2 regions of the Pandoraea sputorum genome follow, and region 2 is predicted to be linked to the other one. Evidence: predicted binding sites of a transcription regulator. Region 2 holds the regulator's gene; the other holds the start of a gene.
What was found. Region 2 encodes FliA, which starts transcription of late flagellar genes. Its sites were predicted from a motif close to CTAAAGTTTNNNNNNNNNNNGCCGNTA; they were not measured.
Positions count from the first base shown of each region.

Region 1: NA29_RS20670 (DUF4088 family protein) is a predicted target of FliA. The motif match lies at 1,222-1,248, and genes of this name have one in related genera.

Region 1 is NZ_CP010431.2:4,692,402-4,695,817, forward strand. It holds gene egtB (ergothioneine biosynthesis protein EgtB) at 1-180, shown strand, start outside; gene egtD (L-histidine N(alpha)-methyltransferase) at 180-1,172, shown strand; gene NA29_RS20670 (DUF4088 family protein) at 1,522-2,349, shown strand; gene NA29_RS20675 (DMT family transporter) at 2,383-3,276, opposite strand; gene NA29_RS20680 (hypothetical protein) at 3,403-3,416, opposite strand, start outside.
Region 2 is NZ_CP010431.2:5,624,975-5,628,390, forward strand. It holds gene NA29_RS24945 (SPASM domain-containing protein) at 1-114, opposite strand, end outside; gene NA29_RS24950 (radical SAM protein) at 121-798, opposite strand; gene NA29_RS24955 (RNA polymerase sigma factor FliA) at 991-1,719, opposite strand; gene NA29_RS24960 (MinD/ParA family ATP-binding protein) at 1,757-2,641, opposite strand; gene flhF (flagellar biosynthesis GTPase FlhF) at 2,634-3,416, opposite strand, start outside.

The DNA.
Region 1 (3,416 bases), 930 kb from region 2:
TTCCGGACGGCATCGGGCGCCGTCGGCGAGTACAACGGCAAATTCATGTGCGGACAGTTCGTGCTGCGCGGCGGATCGCTCGCCACGCCGCCGGGACACGCACGCGTCACGTACCGTAACTTCTTCTACCCGCATCAGCGCTGGCAGTTCTGCGGCCTGAGGCTCGCGGAGGACCGCTGATGTTGCAAGCTACGCAAACCCAACAAGCCACGGCGTTCGTTTGCCCGTCATTGCCGGAAAACGCCTTTGCCACGGACGTGCTGGCCGGTCTCGGCCACACGCCGAAGACATTGCCCAGCGTCTGGTTGTACGACCAGCGCGGCAGTGAACTCTTCGAAGAGATCACAGGCCTCGACGAGTACTACCAGACGCGCACCGAAACCGCCCTGCTCGGCGAGTGCTCAGCCGCCATTGCCGATGTCGTCGGACCGAACGCCGTTGTCGTGGAGTTCGGCAGCGGGTCGAGCCGTAAGACACCGTTGCTGCTCGATGCCCTCGTCACGCCGCGCGCGTATGTCCCCGTCGACATTGCCGACGATTTTCTGGACGACGCCGTCGCCACGCTCGCGCGCCGCTGCCCCGGCATTCCGATGCTGCCGGTGCGCGCCGACTTCACGCGCCCGTTCCATCTCCCGCCGCAGTTGCACGACACGCAAGGGCCGCGCCTCGGCTTCTTCCCCGGCTCGACGATCGGCAACTTCGCGCCCGGACAAGCGGCCGCCTTTCTCGCACATGTCGGCAAGATGCTCGGACCGCACCGGCGCATGGTCGTCGGCGTAGACGCGTGCAAGGATCCCGCCGTGCTGCTGCCCGCGTACGACGACGCGCGCGGGGTGACGGCGCAGTTCGATCTGAACGTACTCGTGCGCATCAACCGCGAACTCGACGGCGATCTGCCGCTGGAGGCCTTCCGTCACGAAGCCCGCTTCAACGCGAAGGCCAGCCGTATCGAGATGCATCTGGTCGCACAGCGTGCATTCTCGGCCACCGTTCTCGGCCATCGCTTCGATTTCTCGGCGGGCGAGTCCATCCATACTGAGAACTCCTACAAATATGGACAGACGGAGTTCCGTGCACTCGCGAACTCCGCTGGATGGGATATCGAGCGCGTCTGGCTCGACGCCCGTTCGCGCTTCGCCGTCTACCTGCTGCGCGCCGCCAACGGCGAGTGATCCGGGGGCCGCCTCCACACGGCGTTGAAAGAAAATGCGCACCGAAGGCTAAAGTTTTTACGCCGTTGTGCCGTTGATGCATGCAGACTCATGCTGCCCGTCATGGACGTGACAAACGTCCGGCGGGACAGCCCATCTCACAGCGCACGGCCATGACCGCAGCGCACCGTTGATACGAATCGCTGCACATGACTTCACGCGCAATGGGGATGCACGTGGCACGGGCTCCGGCCGCTCCGCCTGTGGCCCGCCTCACTCACACGGGCACTCGCACCGACACTCGACCGGCCGACGCGACTTCGCTCGCGTGGGATCGGCACGCTATCGCCGTGACCGGGAGCCGGTCACGATGAGCCGCATCGCCCTGACCCTCTCCGACAGCGCGCTGGCCGACCTGCAAAAGGATTTCGACGCCTTCGTGCGCATCTCCGCTGCCGTCGACCGCCATTTCACGCCGCCGCCCTTCGACGACTTCCTGCGCGCCCGCCTGCTCGACAGCACCGTGCCGCTCACCGAAGCCGCCGTCGCCCAACTGCTCGCGGGCGGGCACTACGCGTGGGCCAAACGCACGTTCGACAAGCAGTTTCCGGACGTCGTCTCGATCATCCTGAATCAGGCGCGTCAGCACGGGTTCTACTTCGTGTCGCGCCCGGAATGGTCGCGCGAAGACATGGCGCGTCAGGCCAGCCGCTGGGCCGAAGGCATCGTGAGAGAAGCGAAGGGCGAGGAGCGTATCGTGGAATCGCTCGCCGGTCAGATCGTGACGTCGGCGCAGGACCTGCGAACGCTGGAGGCCACGTTGCAGACGCCCGCATGGCGCACCGCGTCGGTGCTGCGCGAACGTGTGTTCGAAGCCAAGCGCGCGGTCGAAACCGCCCGCTCGCTGCAAGCCCGCGAAAAGCTCGGTGAGCTGCGCGCGCTGCTCGATCTCGCCGTCATTTACGGCTCGGTCGGTGCTCAGGAAGCAGATCAGATTCTGGAGTATCTGGGCGTGCTGCGTCCCGAATTGTTCAACGACGATCCGGGCGTCTTCGAGCGCATCGCCGCCTGGTTGCGACGCCTGCTCACGCCGAGCATGCCGCGCCCCGCGCCCGCGCAGGAGGTTCAGGTGCCGACGCTTGGCACCGAAGCCTCGCATCAGAGCGCCGAGCCTCTGCAAACGCCCGTCACGCGCTAAGCGTTTCAGGCGCGTCCCTCACCGTCGTCACCGTCAGCGGTTAAAGATCAGCGCCACCCCGGCGCTGGCGATCAGCGCGCCCCACCAGGCGCCCGCTGCCGGACGCTGCCGGGTGCGAATCCACAGCAGCGGCAACACCATCACCGGCGTGGTCGCCGAGAGCGTCGCAATGACGCCCGTGTTGCCATGTCCCATGCCATACAGCAGTAACGTCATGCCGACGGCCACGCCGACAAAGCCGGAGGCCGCCGTGAGCGCCAGCGTGCCCGGCGTAAAGTCCGAGAAGATGCCTCGCCCGCGTCGCGCCGCAAGGATCGTCAGCCCGAGCGCCGACACGCCCACGCGCACCGCCGACGCCCCCACAGGATCCACGCCAGCCGCCATCACGGGCTTGGCGATGAGCGTCCCGATCGAGTGGCACAGCGCCGCCGTCAGCCCGATGGCGACACCCACGCGCACGTCGCCGCGCACCGACTCCCAGTGGTGCGCATCCTCACGACGACCGCCGAAAGCGATGGCCAGCGCCACCCCCGCCGTGACCAGCGCAACGCCCGCGACCGCCTGCCAGCCCAGCGCTTCGCCTAGCCAGAAGTACCCGAGTACGGCCGTCATCGGCGCATTGGTGGCGAAAACGATGGAGTTGCGTCGCGGCCCCAGACGTCCGAGAGACGTGTAGAGAATCGTGTCGCCCACGAGAATGCCGATCAGCCCGGACACTGTTAGTCGCAGCCACTGCTCGAGCGACAGCGACGGCCAGCCGCGCAGCACCGCGAGTGCGAACAGCAGCATCGCGAAGACCAGCAGCATGCGGGCGTAGTTGAAGGGGAACGAACCGGCCTGACGGACAGGCGTGATGGCGATCATGCCGCTGCAAGCCCAGCAGAGGGCGGCACCGAGCGCGGCGAGGTAGGCAAGTTGGGTTGTCATGGTCAGGGGGCGGACGGCGTAGGGCCGCAACCGCCCCCGCCGTTGGGACGCCATTATACGAGTGACATGCCCCAATCGGGGGCATGCGTTGCCCGACAACCTCAGGACGGCGCAACCCTTCGCTCGTCAGAGTTCTTCGT
Region 2 (3,416 bases):
ATTCGACATCCCTATACAGTCCGCGGCCTTCCCATAGAGAATCGCCCGCGTCTTAACGACGAAATCATGCCCGTATACATAGCCGTCCTTGGCATCTATCCACTCGTCGTACATGGAAATTCAAGCGCGCGCGTATTCCTGAGGGGTGATGCTGAGTTCGTCGTAGTGGTCGCGCGCCGACCCTGACAAGGTCAATGGAATGACGTTAAACCCGAGATGGTTGTCCGATAGAAAACGCAAAATTTCTTGCGTCCGATCAATCGTGGCCCGACTGAGGACAATGCATACGCCGGGATTGAGGCCAACGGCCCTAAGGACCTGAATGGCTTTCCACGTTTTGGCAAACGATCCTGCACCTGAACGATAGACACGGAATCGGTCGTTGATCTCCTCGGGGCCGTCGAGAGAAAGGCTCACGTTGAACCCCTCTTTCGCGAAGAACTCTGCCCACCGGGAGTCGATAAGGGTGCCGTTCGTTTGAACGCTATTCGTAAAGCGGACACCGCTCGCGAATTCCGATTGGAATGAAACGATGCTCTCGAAGAATTCCCTTCCTGCGACTAACGGCTCGCCGCCGTGCCAAATGAAATCGACTTCGTCGACGCTCTCATATTGCTTCGCCAACTCGAGCGTCTCTCGAATCGTGACTCCAAGAGTCTCCGCGGCCATGACAGGCTTGCGAACGTCGTCGTTATAGCAATACGTACACGCCAAGTTACAAATGTGTGTGGGCTTTACTACGTTAACCAGTCGCATATCCCCCCCGGTGAAATACGTTGTACGCGGCCGCCTCGACATCGGGGGGATTTGCTAAGCCGTTAGCAGCAGAATAGCGCGGCTATGCTCGTAGCGAGCTTGGGAATTTTCCGTTGAACTTTACTGGCCGCGTGCACAATAGCGTCGCCCTGCGGGAAACAAAAAACCCCGGGGCGCTTGCGCGTCACCGGGGGCTTTGTTCAGGAGGTTTTCTTACGCAGATCTATTGGTCGTTCAATTCGCCGAAGTCCAGGCCTTCTCACGCAGCGTCGCGCGCAAGCGCGAGATCGCCTGGCTGTGCAACTGACACACGCGGGACTCGCTGACTTCGAGCACGGCGCCGATTTCGCGCAGGTTCAATCCCTGCTCGTAGTACAGGCTCATCAGCAACTTCTCGCGCTCGGGCAAACGGTCGATGGCGTCCACGACGCCGCCGCGCAAACCTTCGTCGAGCAGCATCGTCAGCGGATCCGCACCCGGGTCCGCGCAAATGCGGTCGATGAACGGCTCTTCGTCTGCCGCTTCGAAGTCTTCGTAATAGATCAGTTGGCAGCCGTGCACATCCTGCAGCATCTGCTGATACTCGGTCAGCCCGATCGACATCTCGCCCGCAATCTCGCTCTCGGACGGACCCCGGCCCAGCCGCTGCTCCAGACGCTGCACCGCCTTCTCGATCTCGCGCGCCGTCTTGCGAATGCCGCGCGATGCCCAGTCCAGCTCGCGCAACTCGTCAAGCATCGCCCCGCGAATGCGCTGGCTCGCGTACGTTTCGAACTGCGCGCCCTGCGTCTCCTGATACCGGTTCGCCGCATCGAGCAGCCCCAGCATGCCAGCCTGAATCAGATCTTCCAATTCCACGCTTGCCGGCAGCTTCGCCATCAATTGCAGCGCCAGGCGGCGCACCAACGGCGCGTATTGGGTCAGCGTGTCGTTCGTGTCGACCTTCCCGCGCGCGGTATACATGTTTCCCTCCGCTTCCTCTCGACGCGTGCCGTGACGCTCAGGCCGTGTGCGCGCTCACCGCGCCCACGCCATGCGTCATCTCGGCACCGCGATCGCCGCCGCAATCGCCCACCTGACCGATCCCGGCACCCAACGCCGCCGGTCCCGTATCCCGAATGGCCAACGGCCAATGCATCACCTGCGCCGCCAACTGACGATAAGCCACCGCCGCCGGCGCCATCGGAAACGCATCGACCACGGTGCGCGTTAATTGCCGCGCCCGCATGACCTGACGGTCCGACGGCACATGTCCGGCCAACTCCAGCGACACCGCCAGATAACGACTCGCCGTCGTGGCCAGATTGCGGCACACGACGCGTGCCTCCATATCCTCCGCCCGGTTCACCAACACCCGGAACTGCGCCAGCGCATATTCGTAATGCGCCTGTTTGATCCACGAGTACGCGCCCGTAATCGACGCCGGTTCACAGCCGAGCACCACCAGCACGTCATGCGCATGCGCCGCCAACGGGCTCAGCACACCACCGGCATGCGTGCAGTCGACGATCACGACGTCCGGCTCGCCAACGGTCAGCACCGGCAGTGCACGCTGCGGATCGATCCGCTCGGGATGACGATGCGCCACAGGCACCAGCACCACGTTGTCGCGCGTGTGCACACGCACCGCGTCGGGCGAAATGCGCCCTGCCAGCACATCGTGGATGTCACCGCGCAATGGCAGACCGAGCGCCGGTGCTGCATGGCCGCTCTCGTCGGCCAGCACGACATCCTGACCGTGATGAGCCAGCGCACTGGCCAGATTCAACGCAACACTCGTCTGACCGGCTTCAGGCGCACTTCCTACCACCGCGACGATGCGCGTGGTATGGCGCGCCACCAGTCGGCGCAGCCCTTCAGCTTGATCGAGTACGAGTTTAACCAAAGCAGGCCTCGCCTGAAGGTTGTGCGGGTGCGAACAGCCCGCTGTAATTGGGATCGACCCCGCGCACCACTGCCGGCAAATCTTCCTCGGACGGCACGAACGGCGACCCCGTCACCGGCGCAGACAACGCCGTGTCGATCAAAAATTGCCGGTCCGCGACGTGCAGGTTTTCCGGTACGCGCTGCCCCGTCGAGACGTAATGCACCGGCAGACGGTGACGAATCACCGTGTCGAGCACCGAACCCAGGTTGGTCGTCTCGTCGAGTTTCGTCAGAATACACCCCGCCAGATCGCCACCGCCCTCGGCGCTCGCACTGCGATAGGCGTGCACCACTTCGTTGAGCGTGTCGCCGTGGCTCGTGGCGTTGAGCAACAGCAGACGCTGCACCGGCGTCTCCGCCCCGCACAGCATCGCCACCTGCTCCGGTACAGTGCGATCGCGCTGGCTCATGCCAACCGTGTCGATCAGCACCATGTGCTTGTTGCGCAGTTCGGTCAGCGCCAGACGCAGATCCGTTGCGTCCTTCACCGCATGCACCGTCACGCCCAGAATCTTGCCGTAGATGCGCAACTGCTCATGGCCGCCGATACGATAACTGTCGGTCGTGAGCAGTGCGAGCTTCTCCGCGCCATGACGCATCACGCAACGCGCCGCGAGCTTGGCCGTGGTCGTGGTCTTGCCCACGCCGGTCGGCCCCATGAGCGCATACACGCCGCCGCGATCCATCAATTCGTCTTCGTTCGGCATGATGGGCAGATTGCGCTTGAGCGCATT